DNA from 2 places in the Streptomyces sp. NPDC002054 genome. Region 2 is predicted to be linked to the other one. Evidence: riboswitches for the same ligand, from Rfam matches in the RefSeq annotation. Region 2 holds a riboswitch; the other holds the start of a gene.
The links. Region 2 has a riboswitch for glycine ahead of gcvP (aminomethyl-transferring glycine dehydrogenase). Riboswitches for the same ligand answer to the same signal wherever they lie in the genome.

Region 1 (11,608 bases), on a different contig from region 2:
ATGCCTCCCCCGTGGAAGTCGAGGGAGACCTCGTACGGCCGGTCGGACCGGTACCCGAACACGCCCCGGAGCGCTATCGGGTCGTCCGTCCCGGTCTCAAGGTGCAGCGGGATGACACAGTGTTCGGTGGTCGCCATGCGGGGGTCCCTCGGTCAGCCGTCCGCCGGAGGTTCGAAAGAACGTGCACCCGCACGCTAACCCGCCCGGAACCCCCCGCTCCGGTGCCAAAAGTCCCGAAGCGGTCAGGCCCTGCGACCTGTGTTGCCGCCGCCCGCGGCGCCTACGGCGCCCACGGGCACCCGCTGTCAGCAGGTCAGCACTCGATGACGTTGACCGCGAGGCCGCCGCGGGCCGTCTCCTTGTACTTGATCTTCATATCGGCGCCGGTCTCCTTCATGGTCTTGATGACCTTGTCCAGGGAGACCTTGTGGCTGCCGTCGCCGCGCATCGCCATCTTCGCCGCCGTCACGGCCTTCACCGCCGCCATGCCGTTGCGCTCGATGCACGGGATCTGGACCAGGCCGCCGACCGGGTCGCAGGTCAGACCCAGGTTGTGCTCCATGCCGATCTCGGCCGCGTTCTCCACCTGCTCCGGACTGCCGCCGAGCACCTCGGCCAGGGCGCCCGCCGCCATCGAGCAGGCCGAGCCGACCTCGCCCTGGCAGCCGACCTCGGCGCCGGAGATCGAGGCGTTCTCCTTGAACAGCATGCCGATGGCGCCCGCCGCCAGCAGGAAGCGGACCACGCCGTCCTCGTCCGCGCCCGGGACGAAGTTCACGTAGTAGTGCAGGACCGCCGGGATGATGCCGGCGGCGCCGTTGGTCGGGGCGGTCACCACCCGGCCGCCGGCCGCGTTCTCCTCGTTCACGGCCATCGCGTAGAGCGTGATCCACTCCATGGAGAGCGCCAGCGGGTCGCCCTCGGAGCGCAGCTTGCGCGCGGTGGTGGCGGCCCGGCGCTTGACCCGCAGGCCGCCCGGCAGGATGCCCTCGCGGGACATGCCGCGCGAGACGCAGGCCTGCATGACCCGCCAGATCTCCAGCAGGCCCTCGCGGATCTCCTCCTCGGTGCGCCAGGCCTTCTCGTTCTCCAGCATCAGCGAGGAGATCGACAGCCCGGTCTCCTTCGCCAGCCGCAGCATCTCGTCACCGGAGCGGAAGGGGTACTTCAGTACGGTGTCGTCGAGCTTGATCCGGTCCTCGCCGACCGCGTCCTCGTCCACCACGAAGCCGCCGCCGACCGAGTAGTACGTCTTCTCCAGCAGCGGGGCGCCGGAGGCGTCGTACGCGAAGAGGGTCATGCCGTTCGCGTGGTACGGCAGGGACCGGCGCCGGTGCAGGATCAGCTGGTTCGGCTCGTCGAAGGGGATCTCGTGCGCGTCCTCTATCTCGGTGCGCAGCAGCCGCAGCCGGCCGGACGTACGGATCCGCTCGACCTCGTCGTCGGCGGTCTCCACGTTCACGGTGCGGGGGGAGTGGCCCTCCAGGCCCAGCAGGACCGCCTTGGGGGTGCCGTGGCCGTGCCCGGTCGCGCCGAGGGAGCCGAACAGCTCGGCACGGACGGAGGCGGTCTGGGCGAGGACCCCGTCCTTCTTGAGCCGGTTCACGAACATGCGGGCGGCGCGCATCGGGCCGACCGTGTGGGAGCTGGACGGACCGATGCCGATCGAGAAGAGATCGAAGACGGAAATAGCCACGGTTGCGGACTCCGGGGATCATCCCCCGGGTGTGGGGGAAACAGCGACCGTCCAGCTGTATCCGCAGGGTATGGCGGGCAGCTGGCGGATGGGTGGACTTTGCAGGAATTGCAGGCAAAGGCGCCCGGTGGGCGTCCTTGCCCGGTAAATCAGCGTACGTCAGTTCGGACCGATGTCAGCTCGTCGTCCGGTCACAAAGAGGGCCCGGCCCTGTACGAGACAAGGCCGGGCCCCCTTCCTTCGCCTTACAGCGAGGGGTACAGCGGGTGCTTCGCGGCCAGCGCGGAGACCCGGGCCTTCAGCGACTCGGCGTCGTACTCCGGCTTGAGCGCCTCGGCGATGATGTCGGCGACCTCGGTGAAGTCCTCGGCGCCGAAACCGCGGGTGGCCAGGGCCGGCGTACCGATCCGCAGACCCGAGGTGACCATCGGCGGGCGCGGGTCGTTCGGGATGGCGTTCCGGTTGACCGTGATGCCGACCTCGTGGAGGCGGTCCTCGGCCTGCTGGCCGTCCAGCTCGGAGTTCCGCAGGTCGACCAGGACCAGGTGCACGTCGGTGCCGCCGGTGAGCACGTCCACGCCCACCGCCTTGACGTCGTCCTGGACCAGACGGGCGGCGAGGATCTTCGCGCCCTCCAGGGTGCGCTCCTGGCGCTCCTTGAACTCGGGCGAGGCCGCGACCTTGAAGGAGACCGCCTTGGCGGCGATCACGTGCTCCAGCGGACCGCCCTGCTGGCCCGGGAAGACCGCAGAGTTGATCTTCTTGGCGAGCTCCTGCGTGGACAGGATCACACCGCCGCGCGGACCGCCGAGGGTCTTGTGCGTGGTGGTGGTGACGACGTGGGCGTGCGGCACCGGGTTCGGGTGCAGGCCCGCGGCGACCAGACCGGCGAAGTGCGCCATGTCGACCATCAGGTAGGCGCCGACCTCGTCCGCGATCCGGCGGAAGGCGGCGAAGTCCAGCTGGCGCGGGTACGCGGACCAGCCGGCCACGATCAGCTGCGGCTTGGACTCCTTGGCGAGGCGCTCGACCTCGGCCATGTCCACCTGGCCGTCCTCGCCGACGTGGTACGGGACCACGTTGTAGAGCTTGCCGGAGAAGTTGATCTTCATGCCGTGGGTCAGGTGACCGCCGTGGGCCAGGTTCAGGCCCATGATGGTGTCGCCCGGCTTCAGCAGCGCGAACATCGCCGCCGCGTTGGCCTGCGCGCCCGAGTGGGGCTGCACGTTCGCGTGCTCGGCGCCGAACAGCGCCTTGATGCGGTCGATGGCGATCTGCTCGACCACGTCCACGTGCTCGCAGCCACCGTAGTAGCGGCGGCCCGGGTAGCCCTCGGCGTACTTGTTGGTCAGGACCGAACCCTGGGCCTCCATGACGGCGACCGGAGCGAAGTTCTCCGAGGCGATCATTTCCAGGGTGGACTGCTGGCGCACGAGCTCGGCGTCGACGGCGGCGGCGACGTCCGGGTCGAGCTCGTGGAGAGGGGTGTTCAGTACAGACATCAGGTTCCCTAGGTCTCGTGCCCGGCCGGTGGTCAGCCCGCGAAGGCGGTGTACTCGTCGGCGGAGAGCAGCTCGTCCGGCTCGCCCGTGATCTTGACCTTGAACAGCCAGCCGCCCTCGAAGGGGGCGCTGTTCACGAGCGCCGGGTCGTCCACGACGTCCTGGTTGGCCTCGACGATCTCACCGGTCACCGGGGCGAACAGGTCGCTGACCGACTTGGTCGACTCCAGCTCACCGCAGGTCTCGCCGGCGGTGATGGTGTCGCCCACCTCGGGCAGCTGGGCGAAGACGACGTCGCCGAGGGCGTTGGCCGCGAACTCGGTGATGCCGACGGTGGCGACACCGTCCGCGTCGACCGCCGAGACCCACTCGTGTTCCTTGGTGTAACGCAGCTGCGTGGGGTTGCTCATGACCTGATTCTCCTGGATGCGGGGAGTGCTGATGAACGGTGGTCTTGCAGGGTGAGACGGGTCCCGGTGGGGGAACGCGTCACTTCTGCCGCTTGTAGAAGGGCAGCGCGACGACCTCGTACGGCTCATGGGTACCGCGAATGTCCACGCCGACGCCGGAGGTGCCGGGCGCGGCGTGCGACGCGTCGACGTACGCCATCGCGATCGGCTTGCCCAGGGTGGGGGAGGGGGCGCCGGAGGTGACCTCGCCGATGACCTGGCCGTCCGCCACCACGGGGAAGCCCGCACGCGGCACCCGGCGACCCTCGGCGATCAGGCCGACCAGCTTGCGCGGGGCCTTGCTCTCGGCACGCTCGGCGGCGGCCTCCAGGGCGGCGCGGCCCACGAAGTCGCCCTCCTTCTCGAACTTCACGACCCGGCCCAGACCCGCATCGAAGGGAGTCAGCTCGGTGGTCAGCTCGTGCCCGTACAGCGGCATGCCCGCCTCCAGGCGCAGGGTGTCCCGGCAGGACAGGCCGCAGGGCACCAGGCCGACACCCGCACCGGCCTCGGTCAGGGCCTCCCACAGCTGCACGGCGTGCTTCGGCTCGACGAACAGCTCGAAGCCGTCCTCGCCGGTGTAGCCGGTACGGGCGATCAGCGCGGGCACGCCCGCGACGGTGCCGGGCAGGCCGGCGTAGTACTTCAGCCCGTCCAGGTCGGCGTCGGTCAGCGACTTGAGGATGCCGGGGGACTCCGGGCCCTGCACGGCGATCAGCGCGTACGCGTCGCGGTCGTCGCGGACCTCGGCGTCGAAGCCGGCGGCGCGCTCGGTCAGCGCGTCGAGGACGACCTGGGCGTTGGAGGCGTTCGCGACCACCATGTATTCGGTCTCGCCGAGGCGGTAGACGATCAGGTCGTCGAGGATGCCGCCGTCCTCGCGGCAGATGTGCGTGTAGCGGGCGCGGCCGACACCGACCGTGGAGATGTTGCCGACCAGGGCGTAGTCCAGGACCTTGACGGCCTCCGGCCCGGTCAGGGTGATCTCGCCCATGTGGGACAGGTCGAACAGGCCGGCCTTGGTCCGTACGGCGTTGTGCTCGTCGCGCTCACTGCCGTAGCGCAGGGGCATGTCCCAGCCCGCGAAATCGGTCATGGTCGCACCGAGCGAGCGGTGCAGCGCATCGAGGGCGGTCAGACGGGGGGCATTGCTCATGGGTACAGCTCCCAGGTCCCAGGGCATCGACAAGACATGACGAGGACGATCCTCCCCATCTGTCATCGGAACCTGAGAGGTTCGCCGAGAGTCTCTGTCACAACGGATCTCGGCTTGCACCTTGGGTGGAGCCACGGCAGCGCGACTCGCTTTTCAGATCTGCCTCATCCACGCGGTACGGGGCCTGAGAGATTCAAGGGAGGTTCTTGCTCCTTCGGCGCCCGGGTCGCCTTGCGGCGACGGCTTCCGGGACTCTCCCGCGCGGATTCAAGCGGCCGGTATGCAGTTGGTGTCCAGTTGGCGCACATCATTGCATGCGGCTGTCGGGAATGGGGGTCCGGGCCCGAAAGTGAGTACGGACCGGAACCATGCCTGCCGGATTACCGTCTCTTTACACTCAGTGGGAAGGGTCCCGGTGACCCGATGCGGGGGAGGCGAACACTGTGCGGAGATTCGGAGTGAACGGACTGAACGGACTGACGGTGGTGGCAGCAGTACCGGTCCAGCCGGGCCCGCTGGGCCCCGAGGCGCTGGCGCCGGTGATGACGGCTGCGCCCGCGACCGTGCGTGACCTGCGCGGGCGGAGCCGCGGCCCGGCCCGGCTCGGCTTCGCCGAGGGCGACATCGTGGTGGTCTCCGGGCTGCCCGGAGGCGGCAAGAGCACGCTGATCAAGCGGGCGGTCCGGGACGGCGGGATCGACTCCCAGGACGTCCGCGAGCGCTGGGAGCGCAGGATGCCCGGGAGCCTGCCGTACGCGCTCTACCGCCCGCTGGTCCGGGTCGCCCACTACGCCGGCCTCGCCCGCGCCCTGCACTCGGGCCGCTCTGTGGTCGTCCACGACTGCGGCACCCAGGCCTGGGTCCGCGGGCTGCTGGCCCGGGCCGCGGCGCGGCGCGGGCGCGCACTGCACCTGCTGCTGCTGGACGCGAGCCCGGCGGAGGCGCTGTCCGGGCAGGCGGCCCGGGGCCGCGGCGTCTCGGCCTACGCCTTCGCCCGCCACCGCGGCGCGGTGACCCGCCTGCTCCGCGCGGCGCAATCCGGCCGGCTGCCCGCGGGCTGCACCTCGGCGACCCTGCTGGACCGTGCGGCGGCCAACCGCGTCACCCATATCGCCTTCGACCGCCCGGGGGTGTGACAGTACCCTCGGGCCCGAAGACTGTGGGACCACAGGAAGGCGTACGAAAGATGCACGGCAACGGCTGGCCCGCCAACGAGCTGGAGCAGGTGCTCGGGGCCGCCCTGGGGAACCCGCACGCCGGCGCCCGCATCCTGGAGGTGCTGGCCCGCAGTGAGCTCTGGGTGCCGCTCCCGGCCGGCGGCGGCCCGGACAGCGACAGCCTCCGCCTGCCCACCATGGACATCGGCGGCGCCGCCTACGTCCCGGTCTACAGCTCGCAGGCCCAGTTCCTCGCCTGTGCCGGCCCCGCCATGGACTTCGCCGTCGTCCCCGCCGTGGAATTCGCCCGCGGCCTGCCCCCGCAGCTCGGTGTCGCCGTGAACCCCGAGGGCGCGGTCGGCGTCCCGCTGCCCCCGCCGGCCGTTGCCGAGCTGTGCCGGGCCGGGCGGACCGAGCTCGACGGTCCGGGCACCGGCGGCCGGGTCCGGCTGTTCGAGCCGGACTGGCAGGAGGACCCGGTGGACTTCCTGGCCGCCGCCTCGGAGGAGTTCCGCGCCACCGGCGTGGTCGCCGCCGCTTATCGCTGCCTGGCCAGCGTCGAGGGCGGGGCCCCCGAGCTGTACATCGGTGTCCGCCTGCTGGGACAGCCCGCCGAGTACCGGGACGCCCCGATGGACGCCCTGGCCCGCGCCCTGAACCGGGTCCAGCCGCCCTGGCCGGTCCACTTGATCCTGCTCGATGTCACCGACGATCCGGTCGCCGACCACATCCGCGAGCGCGTGCACCCGTTCTACCTGCCCTAGAGGCCCGTAAGCTGGTTTCAATTTGCGGGCTGAACCGACGGGCGGACGAAGAGGGGTACCGGGTGAGTGCGTCAGGCACGGCCGCGGCCGGGCAGGTCGAGCACATGCTGCGCCAGGTGACTCCCGGGCGCTATGACGGATACGAGTCACTTCTGCATGCCCTCGGCGAGGGCCGGCTGTGGATGCTGCTCTGGCACGGGCAGCCCGGCTCCCCGGACGCCCAGTACGGCGGCATGGAGGTGGAGGGGCTCGGCTACGCGCCGTGCGTGACCTCCCCGCAGGAGTTGGCGGCCAGCGGCTGGAACCGCGGGTTCGAGGTGGTCACCGGGCGGGACATCGCCCGTGCCCTCTACCCCGACCGGTGGGGCCTGTGGCTCAATCCGCACGACCCGGGCGGGGGCCTCGGCATCCCCTGGGCCGACCTGCGCCGGGTGGCCACCGGGCTGGACCGGATGCCGGCCGGGCCGCTGCGGCTGTCCGAGCCCGCACTGGAACTTCCGCAGTTCTACGGACTGCTCACCCAGAACGCGCACCGGACCCCCGCCGTCCGCTCGCTCCGCCGCGCCTGGGTGCAGCCCGCGGTCGGCTCGCCGTACCTGGCCGTGGGGCTCGATCTGTACGACGCCTCCGCGCCCGCGCTGGAGTCGGTGCGCGAGATGATGCGGCAGTCGGTCGGGGCGGTCCCCGAGGGCGTTCCGGTCTGCACGGTCGCGCTCGCCGACGAGCACGACCCGGTCGCGATGTGGCTGCGCGCCCAGGCCCGGCCGTTCTACGACCGCGAGGCGCACGCGTCCGGCTACTGAGATTTCCATATCAAGGCCGCATGGAACGACAGCGTTCCATGCGGCCTTTGTCGTGCTCCGGAACGGCTATGGCACTGTCCGGATTTGGCCGGTCGTTCGGCCCCAAAAGGCGCACTGCATCAGACAGTTGGGCACGATGTCCGCTTCCGTACCGAACGGCCGGTGTTGCTCCGCTCAGGCGGGAGCCAAGTCCGGATAACGGGAACCTGACCCTCACATCACGGTTGCGCATCCATTCATCTGCGGGTCTGGCGGCTGGTCTTGCGGCCGATGAAGACTCCCCCACCAAGAGCCGATCAGTCCTGTCAGTCCTGCCAATCTCCGGCTCGTCTCTCGCATTTCACAGCGCCACTCCGCACCAACGCCGCCACAGCGGCGGGCATGGGCCGGCTCACCCGTCGGCCGAGAGGGGTCCCCACCACGATGACGGCACCACTGCACGACACGAGCGCGGAACAAGCCCCCGCGGCCGTTGCCGTAGCCGACGTCCCTGCACAGGCCATCGAAGGCCGCTCACCGGGCCGCATCGCCTGGATGCGGCTCAAGCGCGACAAGATCGCACTGACCGGCGGCATCGTCGTGATCCTCCTGATCCTGGTGGCGGTCTTCGCGCCGCAGATCGTGAGCCTGCTGGGCCACCCGCCCAACGAGTTCCACGAGGATCTGCTCGACCCGGATCTCGGCACGCCGGTCGGCTCGTTCGGCGGCATGAGTTCGGACTTCCTGCTGGGCGTCGAACCCACCAACGGGCGCGACATCTTCAGCCGGATCGTCTACGGCGCGCGCATCTCGCTGACCGTGGCCTTCCTGGCGGCCTTCGTCTCCGTGGTCATCGGCAGCCTGCTGGGCGCCCTCGCGGGCTTCCTCGGCGGCTGGGTGGACGCGCTGATCAGCCGCCTGATGGACCTGCTGCTGGCCTTCCCGCAGCTGCTCTTCACCATCGCCCTGGTCTCGGTGGTCCCGAACTCCGTCTGGGGGTTCGAAGGCACCGGCGTCCGGATGGGCGTCCTCGTCCTCGTCATCGGCTTCTTCGGCTGGCCGTACATCGGACGTATCGTCCGCGGCCAGACGATCTCGATGCGCGAGCGCGAGTACGTGGAGGCCGCGCGCAGCCTCGGCGCCGGACGCGGCTACATCCTGATCAAGGAACTGCTGCCCAACCTGGTCGCTCCGATCCTGGTCTACGCGACCCTGATCATCCCGACCAACATCCTGACGGAGGCGGCGCTCAGCTTCCTCGGCGCCGGCGTCAAGCCGCCCACGGCGTCCTGGGGAAAGATGCTGTCCGACGCCGTCCCCATCTACCAGGACGCACCGATGTTCATGGTCGTCCCCGGTCTCGCGATCTTCATCACTGTCCTGGCGTTCAACCTCTTCGGGGACGGGCTGCGTGACGCACTCGACCCCAAGGGCAGCTGAACCGCTTCAACGATTCACCCACTCATGGAGGTTGGACACATCGTGATCCGCAGAAAGCAGGCACTCGCGATCACCGCGGTGATCGCCGCCCTCTCCCTGACCGCCGCGTGCGGTGGAAGCGGCGATGACGACAAGACCGACAAGGGGGGCTCCGCCAGCGGTGCCGCCTTCGACGCCGCCACCAAGGGGTTCGTCAACGCCTCGGACAAGAAGGGCGGGGAGCTCAAGCTCTGGTCGCCCCAGGACGTCGACTACCTCGACCCGGCGCGTGCCTACTACGGCTTCGTGTGGAACATGCAGCGCCTGTACGTCCGGCAGCTGCTCGCGTACGACGCCAAGCCGGGCAAGGACGGCACCAAGCTGGTCCCGGACCTCGCCGAGGCCCTGCCGGTCATCAGCAACGACGGCAAGACGTACACGCTGAAGCTCAAGGACGGCGTGAAGTTCGAGGACGGCTCGCCGATCACCTCGAAGGACATCAAGTACGGCGTCGAGCGCGTCTTCGCGCAGGACGTGCTGTCCGGTGGCCCGACCTACCTGATCGACCTCCTCGACCAGGGCCAGAAGTACCCCGGCCCGTACAAGGACTCCGACCCGAACAAGATGGGCCTGAAGTCGGTCCAGACGCCGGACGACAAGACCATCGTCTTCAACCTGGCCTCCGCCAACTCGGACTTCAGCTACCTGCTGGCCATGCCGTCCTCCTCGCCGGTCCCGGCGGGCCAGGACACCGGTGCCAAGTACACCAACAAGCCGGTCTCCACCGGCCCGTACAAGGTCGAGAGCTTCACCGCCGGCAAGGGTGCCACCTTCGTCCGCAACGAGAACTGGGACCCGAAGACCGACACGATCCGCAAGGGTCTGCCGGACAAGGTCAGCTTCACGGTGACCACCAACGCCGAGGACATGGACCAGCGCCTGCTCAACGGCGACATCGACCTCGCCGTCGACGGCACCGGCCTGCTCCAGGCCGCGAAGAACAAGGTCCTCAAGGACGACAACCTCAAGAAGCACGCGGACAACCCCTTCACGGGCTACATCCGCTACATGGTCTTCCCGCAGACCGTGGCGCCGTTCGACAACATCGAGTGCCGCAAGGCCGTCATCTACGCGGCCGACCCGAAGTCCCTGCAGACCGCCCGCGGCGGCCCGACCAGCGGTGACCTCGGCGCGAACATGCTGCCGCCCGGCATCCCCGGCTCGGACAAGGCCTACGACCCGTACGGCCTGACCGCCGGCAAGGCGCAGGAGGACAAGGCCAAGGCCGCCCTGCAGGCCTGTGGCAAGCCGAACGGCTTCGAGACCACGATCGCGGTCCGCAACAACCGCGCCGCCGAGGTCAAGACGGCCGAGTCCCTCCAGGCCGCACTGGCCAAGGTCGGCATCACCGCCAAGATCGACCAGTTCGACGGCAAGCTCTCCTCCTCCACGATCGGCTCGCCCGAGAACGTGAAGAAGAAGGGCTACGGCATCATCGTCATGGGCTGGGGCGCCGACTACAACTCCGGCGCGGGCTTCCTGCAGCCGCTGGTGGACGGCACCTTCATCCTGCCGAACGGCAACAACAACTACTCCGAGATCAACGACCCGGAGATCAACAAGCTGTTCGACGACGCCGCGGCGGCCAAGACCCCCGAAGAGGCCGCGCCGTTCTACACCAGCATCAACAAGAAGGTCATGGAGAAGGCGCTCTACCTGCCGATCAACTTCGACAAGGCCTTCGTCTACCACAACCCGCGGCTGACGAACGTCTACTTCAACGACTCCATGGGCAAGATCGACCTCGCCACGGTCGGCGTCGTCAAGTAACAGTCAGGCACGTGCCTTCACCGCACATGCGCTAGTCCGAAGGGCAGGTGAAGGCCGCAGGCGGCGGCTGCCGTCCCCACAAGGGGCGGTGGCCGCCGGCCCTGGCGGCCGACTGCAGTGCTCGTCTACCTCATCCGGCGACTGTTCAATGTCGTCGCCACGCTGCTGGTGGTCTCCGTGGTCACCTTCGGCATCTTCTTCGCGGTGCCGAAGATCACCGGGTCCGATCCCGCGCTGATGTACGCCGGCCGCGAGACCAATGAGACCGCCCTGGCGGGCATCCGCGTGAAGATGGGCTTCGACAAGCCCATTTCCGAGCAGTACTTGCTCTTCCTCAAGGGCATCGTCGCGGGCCGCGACTACGACGCCGGCACCGAGATGACGCACTGCCCCGCGCCGTGCTTCGGCTACTCGTTCAAGAGCGAGACGCCGGTCTTCGACATGATGCTGGACCGGATCCCGGTCACCGTCTCCCTCGCGCTCGGTGCCGCTGTCATCTGGGTGGTCGCGGGCGTGCTCACGGGTGTCGTCTCGGCACTCAAACGCCGCACCGCCATCGACCGCACCGTAATGGTCGGCGCCCTCGCCGGCGTCTCCCTGCCGATCTTCTTCACCGGCATGCTGGCCCCGGCGATCCTGGTCTACGGCCTCGGCTGGCTGGAGGTCTCCAACTACAAACCGCTCACCGAGGATCCGGGCGCCTGGCTGAACAGCATGATCCTGCCCTGGATCACGCTGGCCTTCCTGTTCGCCGCCACCTACGCCCGCATCACCCGCGCCACCATGCTGGAAGTGATGGGCGAGGACTACATCCGCACCGCCCGCGCCAAGGGCCTCACCGAGCGGGTGGTCA
Region 2 (11,608 bases):
GCCGTGCGGGATGCAGAAGGTCTTGTGCAGGTTCAGGTGCGAGACGTCGCCGCCGAAGTGGCCCGGCTTGGCCAGACCCACGAGGGCGTTCAGGTTGGCACCGTCGACGTACACCTGACCGCCGGCCTCGTGGACCTGGGCGCAGATGTCGGCGACGTGCTCCTCGAACACACCGTGCGTGGACGGGTAGGTGATCATCAGCACGGAGAGCTCGTCACGGTACTGCTCGATCTTGGCGCGCAGGTCGGCGGCGTCCACCTCGCCGTCCTCGGCGGTCTTGACGACCACGACCTTCATACCGGCCATCACGGCGCTGGCGGCGTTGGTGCCGTGCGCGGAGGACGGGATGAGGCAGACGGTGCGCTGCTCGTCACCGTTGGCCCGGTGGTAGGCGCGGACGGCCAGCAGACCGGCCAGCTCGCCCTGCGAACCGGCGTTCGGCTGGATCGAGACCTTGTCGTACCCGGTGACCTCGCAGAGACGTTCCTCCAGCTCGTTGATGAGCGTGGCGTAGCCCTGGGCCTGGTCGATCGGCGCGAACGGGTGCAGCTGGCCGAACTCGGGCCAGGTCACCGACTCCATCTCGGTGGTCGCGTTGAGCTTCATGGTGCAGGAGCCCAGCGGGATCATGCCGCGGTCCAGCGCGTAGTCCTTGTCCGAGAGCGTGCGCAGGTAGCGCAGCATCGCGGTCTCGGAACGGTGCTGGTGGAAGACCGGGTGGGTCAGGTAGGCGTCGGTGCGCAGCAGGCCCGCGGGCAGCGCGTCGGCGCCGGCCGCGTCGAGCGCCTCGATGTCGGCGGTGACCCCGAAGGCACCCCAGACGGCAGCCAGGTCCGCGCGCTTGGTGGTCTCGTCGCAGGCGACCGAGACCTGGTCGGCGTCGACCTGGTACAGGTTGACCCCGGCTTCGCGGGCGGCGGCCACGACCTCGGCGGCCTTGCCGGGCACCCGGGCGGTGAGGGTGTCGAAGTACGCGCCGTGGACCAGCTCGACCCCGCCGGCGGTCAGACCGGCGGCGAGCACGGCGGCGTACCGGTGGGTGCGGCGGGCGATCGTCTTGAGGCCCTCCGGGCCGTGGTAGACGGCGTACATACCGGCCATCACGGCGAGCAGCACCTGCGCGGTACAGATGTTGCTGGTGGCCTTCTCGCGGCGGATGTGCTGCTCACGGGTCTGCAGGGCCAGGCGGTAGGCCTTGTTTCCGTCGGCGTCGACCGAGACGCCGACCAGGCGGCCGGGCAGCGAGCGGGCGTGCTTGTCCTGGACGGCCATGTAGCCGGCGTGCGGACCGCCGAAGCCCATCGGGACGCCGAAGCGCTGGGTGGTGCCCACCGCGATGTCGGCGCCGAGCGCGCCGGGCGAGGTGAGCAGGGTGAGGGCCAGCAGGTCGGCGGCGACGGTGACGATCGCGCCGAGATCGTGGGCCTGGTCTATGACCGGCTTGATGTCCCGGACGGCACCGGAGGCACCCGGGTACTGGAGCACGATGCCGAAGACGCCGCGCTCGGCGATCTCGGCCGGGATGCCCTCGGCGAGGTCCGTGACGACGACCTCGATGCCGAGGGGCTCGGCGCGGGTCTCGATCACGGCGATGGTCTGCGGCAGGGTGTCGGCGTCGATGAGGAAGACGCCGCCCTTGACCTTGCCCACGCGGCGGGCCAGGGTCATCGCCTCGGCGGCTGCGGTGCCCTCGTCCAGCAGGGAGGCGCCGGAGGTGGGGAGACCGGTGAGGTCGGCGACCACGGTCTGGAAGTTCAGCAGCGCCTCGAGGCGGCCCTGCGAGATCTCCGGCTGGTACGGCGTGTACGCCGTGTACCAGGCCGGGTTCTCCATGACGTTGCGCAGGATGACCGGCGGGGTGAAGGTCCCGTAGTAGCCGAGGCCGATCATCGAGGAGAGCACCTGGTTGCGGTCGGCGAGCGAACGCAGTTCGGCCAGTACCTCGGCCTCGGTCCGCGCCGACGGCAGGTTCAGGGCTTCGGCGCTCTTGATCACGTCCGGCACCGCGGCAGCGGTCAGCTCGTCGAGGGAGCCGTAGCCGACCTGGGCGAGCATCTTCGCCTGCGCCTCGGCATCCGGGCCGATGTGACGCTGCTCGAAGGGGATGCCACGCTCCAGCTGGGAGAGCGGAATGCGGTTGGCGGTCATGTACGGAGGCCTCCTGGTCTGCACGACCTGCTTGGGCACCACGAGGGGCGCCCGGACGGCCTCCCCCTCTGTCATCTCAACCTGAGAGCTTCGCCGGTCCTCCTGGGGGTCTCCCGTGGAGCACCGGCTTTCACCGTCGGTGAGGGAGAGTGCCGGCACTGCGGTTCCGACGCCCAGCCCTGCTTTCCAGAGTGGCCTCGTCCGTGCGGTACGTCTGCCTGAGAGATTCCGGGGAGGATTTGCTCCTTCGGCGCCTCCGTCACGCTCACTCGGAGGACTCTCCCGCACAGGGTCAACAGCCATCACCCAGCCTACCAGCGCAGTTCCGGGCCCCTCCGGCCCTCCCTCGAGTGGCCCCCTCTGCGGATATGCACTTTCGTTGTGCTTACGGAGGAGTTGCGACCATTTGGAGGGACCGTGCAGACCGACATCGATCCGCGCAGCCTGATCGGCCGCAAGGCGTTCGACCGCAACGGGATCAAGATCGGCACCGTTGACGAGGTCTATCTCGACGATGCCACCGGGATCCCGGAATGGGCTGCGGTGCGCACCGGGCTGTTCAGCCGGGACGCGTTCGTCCCGCTGGAGCCAAGTGAGCTGGTGAACGACACCCTGCGGGTGCCGTTCGAACGCTCTTTGATCAAGGACGCCCCGGACTTCGGAGTGGGCCGCCACCTCTCCCCCGAACAGGAGCTCCAGCTGTACCACCACTACGGTCTGGACATCGCCCTGCCGAGCGACTTCCAGCGCGACTTCGGCCGGCTGGCGGGGGACGAGGGGCAGCCGATCTAGGTTTTCCGCGGTTCCGCGCCCTGTGTCAGGTCCTCTGTCAGGTCCGTCACAGGGCCCGGAACCGCGCCCTGGGCGAGCCCGAGAACAGGCTCGGACACCGGGTCCGGGTCCGGCTCGCGCAGCGGGAGCGGGTCCGAGGGTTCCAGCTCCGGATCGTCGATCCGGAAGGTCCGCACCCGGCCCGGCGGCGACCACGGCTGCTCGAACCGCACGGTCACCCGGCCCACCCCGCTGCCCTGCACCCAGCCCGCGCCGTAGAGGGCGTGCCGTACGTCGCTCCCCGCCGCCCAGCGCCGCTCCGCGGGCGCCTCGGGCTCCTGGCCCGGCGGCGGCACAGCGGGCTCCTCGGCGGCCCCAGGCGCCTCCTGCACCCCGTCCGGCTCAGCCGCCAGCGACTGCGCGAAAAGGTCCTCCTGCGTGTAGTCCGCCAGCCCGGAGACGCCCACGCCCAGCAGGCGCACCCCGCCCGTGGTGTCCACCCCCTCCAGCAACCGGGCCGCCGCCTCCCGGACCACCGCCGGGTCGTCCGTCGGCCCCCGGAGGGTCTCCGACCGGGTCAGGGTCGAGAAGTCGTACCGCCGCACCTTCAGCACGATGGTGCGGCCCGAGTGCCCCGAGGAGCGGAGCCGCTGCACGCACCGGTCCGCCAGCCGCTGGACCTCGTACCGGATCCGCACCCGGTCGTGCAGGTCCACGTCGAAGGTGTCCTCGACCGAGACCGATTTGGCGTCCCGCTCGGCGACCACGGCCCGGTCGTCCCGGCCCAGGGCCATCCGGTAGAGCGCCACCCCGTGCGCCCGGCCCAGCATGCGCACCAGCTCGTCCTCACCGGCCTCGGCCAGCTCCCCCACGGTGACGATCCCGGCCCGCCGCAGGTGCTCCCCGGTCGCCGGGCCCACGCCCGGCAGCGTCCGTACGGACATCGGCGCCAGCAGCGCCCGCTCCGTGCCCGGCTCGATCAGCAGCAGCCCGTCCGGCTTGGCCTCCTCCGAGGCCACCTTGGCCAGCATCTTCGACCCGGCCAGCCCCACCGAGCCGCTGAGGCCGGTGACAGCCCGGATATCGGCCCGCAGCCGCTCGCCGACCGCCCGGGCCGAGGCCGAGTCCCCGGCCGTGCCGCCCGCCTCGAGGTCCACGAAGGCCTCGTCCAGGCTGAGCGGCTCGACCAGCGGGGACAGCTCCCGCAGCAGCGCCATCACCTGGTCGCTGACCGACCGGTACAGGGTGAAGCGCGGGATCACGTATGCGCCGTTGGGGCAGAGCCGGCGCGCCTGGGCCGTCGGCATCGCCGAATGCACCCCGAACCGCCGGGCCTCGTACGAGGCGGTGGCCACCACCCCGCGCGGCCCCAGCCCGCCGACGATGACCGGCTTTCCGCGCAGGCTCGGCTTGGCCGCCTGCTCCGCCGAGGCGTAGAAGGCGTCCATGTCCAGGTGCAGGATCGTCGGAGCGGCTCTCACACTGCTGATGCTCCCCCATGCCACTGACAGTGGGGTGACGCCGGCCCGGACGTGGTGCGGCGGGGCGGACCGGGTGGGTTATACCGCCCGGTTGCGGCGGGCGGCCAGCTCGTCGGCGGGGTTGTGGCCGACGACGGTCTCGCCCGTGTCCACCCGCTCCCCGTGGAGCTGCGACAGCACGCTCTCCACGTCCCGCCACACCACCCCGACCGCAATGCCGAAGACGCCCTGCCCGCCCTGCAGCAGGTCCACGACCTGGTCCGGCGAGGTGCACTCGTACACGGTGGCGCCATCGCTCATCAGCGTCATCCGGTCCAGGTCCGCGAATCCCCGGTCCCGCAGGTGCTGGACGGCGGTCCGGATGTTCTGCAGCGCCACCCCGGTGTCCAGGAAGCGCTTGACGATCTTCAGGACGACCACGTCCCGGAAGCTGTACAGCCGCTGGGTGCCGGAGCCGTAGGCGGGACGCACGCTCGGCTCCACCAGCCCGGTGCGCGCCCAGTAGTCGAGCTGCCGGTAGGTGATCCCGGCCGCGGCACACGCGGTCGGTCCCCGGTAGCCGATCTGCTCGGGTTCCGGCTCGCCGCCCCCGCCCACCGGTGCGACCGGTGCCGGCGCGGATTCCGGCGACCGGCGCGCGGAGCCCACCGCACCACCGTGCAGCGGGAACGGCCCGCTCTCACTCCGTGCGGGGATGCCCCCGGTCGTACCGTCGCCCGTGACTCTCACGCCGACCCTCCGTCCTTGACCTGCCATCTCGACGGTAGGCAGTCACCAGGGGTGCGTCAACGATCGCCACACTCGGCACGCCGAGTGATAATCACCCTGAGAGTGGTTTCCCGTGCCCCATTGCGGGGAAAGGCTACTCGAATGGGGCGGAACGGCAGTCACTGATTGCTGGTGCCGAAGTCCTCGGGGGAGATCTGGTCGAGGAACTCGCGGAACTTCTCCACCTCGTCCTCCTGCTCGTCCGGGATGGCGATTCCGGCGTCGTCCAGCACCCCGTCACTGCCGTAGATGGGCGTTCCGGTGCGCAGCGCCAGCGCTATCGCGTCGGACGGACGCGCGCTGACCTCCACCCCGCTGGCGAAGACCAGCTCCGCATAGAAAACGCCCTCCCGCAGATCCGTGATCCGGACCTCGGTGAGTTCCTCACCGATCGCCTCCAGCACGTCCTTGAACAGGTCGTGCGTCAGCGGACGGGCAGGGGCCATGCCCTGCTGGGCAAAGGCAATGGCGGTCGCCTCCCCAGGACCGATCCAGATGGGGAGGTACCGGTCGCCTCCCACTTCACGCAGGAGCACGATCGGTTGGTTGGAGGGCATTTCCACCCGGACACCCACAACGTCGAGCTCGTTCACACAGCAACCCTAGGACCTGCCGTGCAGGTTTGGGTAGTCGGGGCCGTCCCGCCTCAGTGCAGACGGACACCCAGGGCGGTCTGCACGAGCGCCTCGTGCAGGCGTACGGAGAGGCCCGCGAGCTCCTTTATGGTCGCCTCGGCATGGGCCCTGGTCTGCGGATTGCGGTGCCGGCGCAGGGGCGCCACCACCTGTTCGACCAGCCCGGCCTCACGGTCGGCCGCCGCCTTCATGGCCCGCAGGTGGCGCGGCTCCAGGCCGAATCTGCCCAGATCCGCCACCAGCCGGGCCACGGTCACCGACTCCGCGGCGAAACCGCCGCCGGGATCCTCCGAAATCAGCCCGTACGACTCCCACTCGACCAGCTGTACCTCGTCCACCTCGGCGGCGGCGAGGAGCTCCTCCCGGCCGATCCTGGCCGCGGCGGGCCGCACCGGAGCCTCGGTGCCCACCTCGGTGACCGCGTCGGAGTGCGGGGAGGGCGCGGGGATGCGGATCGGCTCCCCCGGGGCCCGCCCGTCGAGCTGCTCGCGGATGACCTTGAGCGGGAGGTAGTGGTCGCGCTGCAAGCGCATGATCTGCGCCAGCCGGTCGACGTCCTCGGGGCTGAACTTGCGATATCCGGAAGGTGTGCGCCGGGGCTCGACGAGTCCTTCCGCTTCCAGGAAACGGATCTTGGAGATGGTGACTTCGGGGAACTCGTCACGCAGCATCGTGAGCACCGTGCCGATGCTCACCAGCCGCCCGGCCGAGCCGGCGGTGCCGTGTCCGGCACCGCCCGTCGGTGTACGCAGCATGGACCTTCCCTGGGGGTGCCCCCGGACGGAGTCCGAGGGCGTCAGATGCCCCGCTGGCTCGCGTAGAAGACCAACCGGTACTTGCCGATCTGCACCTCGTCGCCGCTGTTGAGGGCGACGGAGTCGATCGGGTTCCGGTTCACGTACGTGCCGTTGAGGCTGCCGACGTCGGCGACGGTGAAGCCACCGTCCTGGCTCCTGCGGAATTCGACATGCCGCCGGGAGACCGTGACGTCGTCCAGGAAGATGTCGCTCTGCGGGTGCCGGCCCGCCGTGGTCAGCTCGCCGTCCAGCAGGAAGCGGCTGCCCGAGTTCGGACCGCGCCGCACGATGAGCAGTGCGGAGCCCGGCGGGAGCGCCTCCACCGCGGCCTGGGCCTCGGGGGACAGCGAGGACGACACGTGCTGCTGTCCGGACACCTCTGCCTCGTAGGCCTCGAGGCCCGAGATCGAGATGGTGGACGTGGTCTCCGAGGCACGCTCCGGCGTCAGGCCCGGCCGCAGCGGCGCCCCGCAGTTCGAGCAGAATCGGCTGGCCGCACTCGCGCGGTGCCCACACCTGCTGCAAACCTGCTCGGCCGACATGGACGGCTCCTCGCGCCGCGGCTGCCCCGCGGAGGCATTGGTGGCATACGGGTCGGAGTCAAACCCTCCACCCGCACTTGAGGTTGATGGTTCACCGAAACCTATGCGGCCGGTACCGGCAGGGTCAACAGCCGACGCGCCCGGAACGCCCGAATTGTCAGCCGGGCCGGCCACCTCGTCCCGGAAGAGCGGCCGGTCGCCCTGCCCTTCCACGTCTCCGTGCCCAGCACGGTGCTTCGCACCGCTTTCCTCGCGGTTCTTCTTGCCGAACAACTTCTCAAACAACTTCACGGGCGATTCCCCTTGACCGAAACAGACCCGCCCGTGGGGCAGGACGAACTCCGAATGCAACACCTGCCGACCCGGACATTACTCACAACGTCCGTAACCACCAGACAGTTTCCACCACACACCGCGACTTCTGTGCGTCGACCCCCCGCAGGCTTCCGCCCACGTGGGAGGCTCCACCCTCCGTCCCGCATCACGACGATGACGACCGAGCGTAGTCAGGCTGCTTCGCTGCCCGCAAGGCATCAACGACGATCTTGGTCGAGCGTACGACAGAGGCCGTGGCCTGCTCCTTCTCCAGCGTCTGGATGACACCGCCCGGAATGTTCAGCGCCGGTTCCAGATCCTGGGGCTTGCCGATGACCTTGAACTCGTAGGGCTGTGTGATCTTCTTACCGTCGACACTGACACCGTCGCTCTCGTCCGAGAAGTACGAGCTCGCCACCACGCGCACACCGTTGACCTGGATCGCCTCGGCACCCGCGGCCCGCAGCTCCTGAATGGTGTCCAGCAGCATGTCCGACTGCACCAGGCCCTTGGGGTCGGAGACCTTCAGCGTGATACCCGGCCCCTGGGCTGCCACCGTACCCGCCAGGATGCCCAGTTGGCGCTCCTTCTCCACGGTCTGCCTGCGTGCCTCCGCGGCCTGGTTGGAACTGCTCTCCAGCTCCTGGCGCTGGTCCTCCAGCCGCTGCTTCTCGTCCTCCAGCCGCTTGGTCCGCCCGTCGAGCTCGTCCAGGATCCGGACCAGGTCCTCCTGACGGGCCCCGCGCAGCCCGCTGGAGTCGCTGTTGGACCGGACCTGGATGGCCAGCCCCAGCCCCAGCACGAAGAGCAGCAGCGCCACGATCAGTTGGGCCCGAGTGACCCGCGGCGGCCACAGCACGGCCATCAGCCGCTGCCGCCCGGTCTCCCCGGCCTGCGCCGGAGGCTGCTCCGCCCGCTCCGACGGCTCGGGCCGCTCCGGCTCGGGTGCGTTCTCGGGGGGTGTGTCGTGCGTACTCATCGGTCTTCCCTCAGGCCCGGAACACGTGCCGGCGGATGGCCGCCGCGTTGGAGAAGATGCGGATGCCGAGGACGACGACCACACCGGTGGACAGCTGCGCGCCCACCCCCAGCTTGTCACCGAGGAAGACGATCAGTGCCGCGACCACCACGTTGGACAGGAAGGAGACCACGAACACCTTGTCCACGAAGATGCCGTCGAGCATGGCGCGCAGACCGCCGAACACCGCGTCCAGCGCGGCCACGACGGCGATCGGCAGATACGGCTCGACGACGGCCGGCACCTCGGGCCGGACCAGCAGTCCGACCACCACTCCGACCATCAGGCCCAGTACCGCGATCACGATGCACCCTTCTTCGGCTCTACTGCTGTGGCTGTACGTACGGTCAGGCTCGACGCGGCCGGCAGGCGCACCTCGTCCTCCGCGGACAGGGTGGAGCGGATGCCGTAGCTCTCCTGCAGCACGTGCAGGTACTGGCCGTCCGCGCTGTCCTGGAAGGCGGTGCCCAGCCGGTCCTTGTCCCCCACCGCGAGAACCTCGTACGGCGGCACCAGCGGCCTGTTGTCGACCAGTATCGCGTCACCCGCGGCCCGGATCGCCGACAGTGCCGTCAGCCGCTGCCCATTGATGGACACCGCCTCGGCCCCCGACTGCCACAGCCCGTTCACGATCCGCTGCATGTCCCGGTCCCGCAGCCGGCCCGTGTCGGAGAACCCGGTGTTCTCCCGGGGCCCGCCACCGCCCGCAGCAGCCCCCTTGGCATCGTCCACGACCAGCTTGATCCCGGGGCCGCGGACCTCCGTCGCCCCGGACAGCAGCGCCACGAGCTGGCCTTGGTCGCCGCCGTGCTGCCGCAGCGCGGCCCGCTGGCGGGCCGCGACGTCCTCGCGGAGGGCGTCGATGTCCTGTTCCAGGTCGTGGGCGTGCCCGTCGGCCGCATCGACCCGGTTGATCAGCTCCTGCCGCTCCTTGGCCAGCACCGGCGCGCTCACCTGTGTCTGGGCCGCGCCCAGCGTGACCACCATGGCGGCGAGCACCAGTCCGGCCGCGAGCCCCAGCTTGGCCTTGAGCGTGCGCGGCAGACCGCTCGTACCCTCCGCCGCGCGCCGGGCGGACGCTTCCGCATAGCCCTCGTCGAGGCTGTGGTCCATCACATGCGTCAGCAGCGACATGGACGCGTCCGGGCGGGCCGGCGGCGGGGCCGAAGTCCGGTTGTTGGGCGGCTGCGACATGCCGCACATCGTCGCACGGAGGTAGCGACACCACCGAATGCGGTCGCCCGGGAGACCGGAGCGGGACCCTAGCCCGCCCCGGCCTACCGGGCTTTCGACCGTATGTTTCGCCTGACCGAACGAATCCGGCGGGGCTCAGTTCCCGGCGCCGTCCACCACGCCCGCCCACTCCTCCAGGAGCTCCTGCGCGGACGCGTCGTCGGGGCCCTCGGCCCACAGGTGGGTGACGGCCTCGGCGGGATCCGGGAGGACCAGCGCCCAGCGCCCGTCCGCCTCGACCACCCGCACCCCGTCGGTGGTGTCCACGTGCCGCTCTCCGGCCGCCTCCACCACCCGCCGCATGACCAGACCCTTGACCGCCCACGGGGTCGGCACATCCCGCTTGAGGACATGTGCACGCGGTATCCGGGCGTCGATCTGGCTCAGGGTGAGCTGCGTACGCGCCACCAGGCCGATCAGCCGCACGAACGCAGCGGAGCCGTCGAAGACACTGCTGAACTCGGGCACGATGAATCCGCCGCGGCCGTCACCGCCGAAGATCGTGTCCTCGGCCCTCCCCACCCGGGTCAGATCGTCCGGGGAGGTCGTCGTCCACTCCACCTGGGTGCCGTGGTACGCGGCCACCTGCTCGGCGATCCGGGTCGTGGTCACCGGCAGCGCCACCCGGCCGCTGCGCCGCTCGGCCGCGACCAGGTCCAGCAGCACCAGCAGCGCCCGGTCGTCCTCGATGATCCGCCCGCGCTCGTCGACCAGCGAGATCCGCTCGCCCACCGGGTCGAAGCGCACTCCGAACGCCGCCCGCGCCGAGGCCACGATCTCCCCGAGCCGCACCAGCCGGGACCGCCGCGTCTCCGCGGTCTCGGTCGGCCGGGATTCGTCCAGGCCGGGGTTGATGGTCAAGGCGTCCACCCCGAGCCGCCCCAGCAGGCTCGGCAGCACCAGCCCGGCACTGCCGTTGGAGGCGTCGACGACCACCTTCAGATCGGAATCCGCAATGCCGGTGGTGTCCACCCGCCGCAGCAGCGAGCCCGTGTACGAATCGAAGACGCTCGACGGGAACTGCAGGTCCCCGATCTCCCCGGGGAACGCCCGCCGGTACTCCTGCCGCGCGTACACCCGGTCCAGCTTCCGCTGCTGGGCCTGGGACAGGTCCGCCCCGCGCTCGTCGAGGAACATGATGTCCACGGAGTCCGGCACACCGGGCGAGGTCCGGATCATGATCCCGCCGGCACTGCCCCGCGCGGTCTGCTGCCGTGCCACCGGCAGCGGTACGTTCTCCAGGTCGCGCACGTCGATGGCGCTGGCCTGCAGCGCCGAGATCATGGCTCGCTTCAGGGCCCGCGCGCCTCGGGAGTGGTCGCGGGCCGTGGTGACGGTCGCGCCCTTCTTCAGCGTGGTGGCGTAGGCGCCGGCCAGCCGGACCGCGAGCTCGGGCGTGATCTCCACGTTGAGGATGCCGGACACCCCGCGCGCGCCGAACAGATGCGCCTGGCCGCGGGACTCCCAGATCACGGACGTGTTGACGACCGCACCGGCCTCGATGGTCTTGAAGGGGTAGACCCGCACATTCCCCTGAATGATCGATTCCTCACCGACCAGGCACTCGTCACCGATGACGGCGCCGTCCTCGATCCGGGCGGCCCGCATGATGTCGGTGTTCTTGCCGATGACGCAGCCGCGCAGGTTGCTGTGCGGCCCGATGTAGACGTTGTCGTGGATGACCGCCTTGTGCAGGAAGGCTCCGCTCTTGACGACCACGTTCGAGCCGATGACCGTGTGCTCGCGGATCTCGACCCCGGCCTCGACCTTGGCGTAGTCGCCGATGTACAGCGGCCCGCGCAGCACGGCGTCCGGGCTCACTTCGGCCCCTTCCGCCACCCACACCCCGGGCGAGATCTCGAAGCCGTCCATCTCGACCTGGACCTTGCCCTCGAGCACG

Region 1: another riboswitch for glycine. It lies ahead of gcvT (glycine cleavage system aminomethyltransferase GcvT); the one in region 2 lies ahead of gcvP (aminomethyl-transferring glycine dehydrogenase).

Annotation. Positions count from the first base shown of each region.
Region 1 covers NZ_JBEOXT010000006.1:2,821-14,428, reverse strand. Annotated here, with positions in the region: gene ABT123_RS07035 (SsgA family sporulation/cell division regulator) at 1-137, opposite strand, end outside; gene ABT123_RS07030 (L-serine ammonia-lyase) at 314-1,696, opposite strand; gene glyA (serine hydroxymethyltransferase) at 1,942-3,198, opposite strand; gene gcvH (glycine cleavage system protein GcvH) at 3,231-3,608, opposite strand; gene gcvT (glycine cleavage system aminomethyltransferase GcvT) at 3,688-4,803, opposite strand; glycine riboswitch at 4,967-5,073, opposite strand; gene ABT123_RS07010 (AAA family ATPase) at 5,346-5,939, shown strand; gene ABT123_RS07005 (enhanced serine sensitivity protein SseB) at 5,990-6,724, shown strand; gene ABT123_RS07000 (enhanced serine sensitivity protein SseB C-terminal domain-containing protein) at 6,787-7,527, shown strand; gene ABT123_RS06995 (ABC transporter permease) at 7,951-8,946, shown strand; gene ABT123_RS06990 (ABC transporter substrate-binding protein) at 8,971-10,755, shown strand; gene ABT123_RS06985 (ABC transporter permease) at 10,873-11,608, shown strand, end outside.
Region 2 covers NZ_JBEOXT010000002.1:346,404-358,011, forward strand. Annotated here, with positions in the region: gene gcvP (aminomethyl-transferring glycine dehydrogenase) at 1-2,148, opposite strand, end outside; glycine riboswitch at 2,345-2,443, opposite strand; gene ABT123_RS03195 (PRC-barrel domain-containing protein) at 2,566-2,940, shown strand; gene ABT123_RS03200 (DNA polymerase IV) at 2,937-4,400, opposite strand; gene ABT123_RS03205 (MerR family transcriptional regulator) at 4,479-5,129, opposite strand; gene ABT123_RS03210 (bifunctional nuclease family protein) at 5,288-5,761, opposite strand; gene ftsR (transcriptional regulator FtsR) at 5,815-6,558, opposite strand; gene ABT123_RS03220 (FHA domain-containing protein) at 6,600-7,142, opposite strand; gene ABT123_RS03225 (DUF881 domain-containing protein) at 7,624-8,436, opposite strand; gene ABT123_RS03230 (small basic family protein) at 8,447-8,779, opposite strand; gene ABT123_RS03235 (DUF881 domain-containing protein) at 8,776-9,678, opposite strand; gene ABT123_RS03240 (sugar phosphate nucleotidyltransferase) at 9,805-11,608, opposite strand, start outside.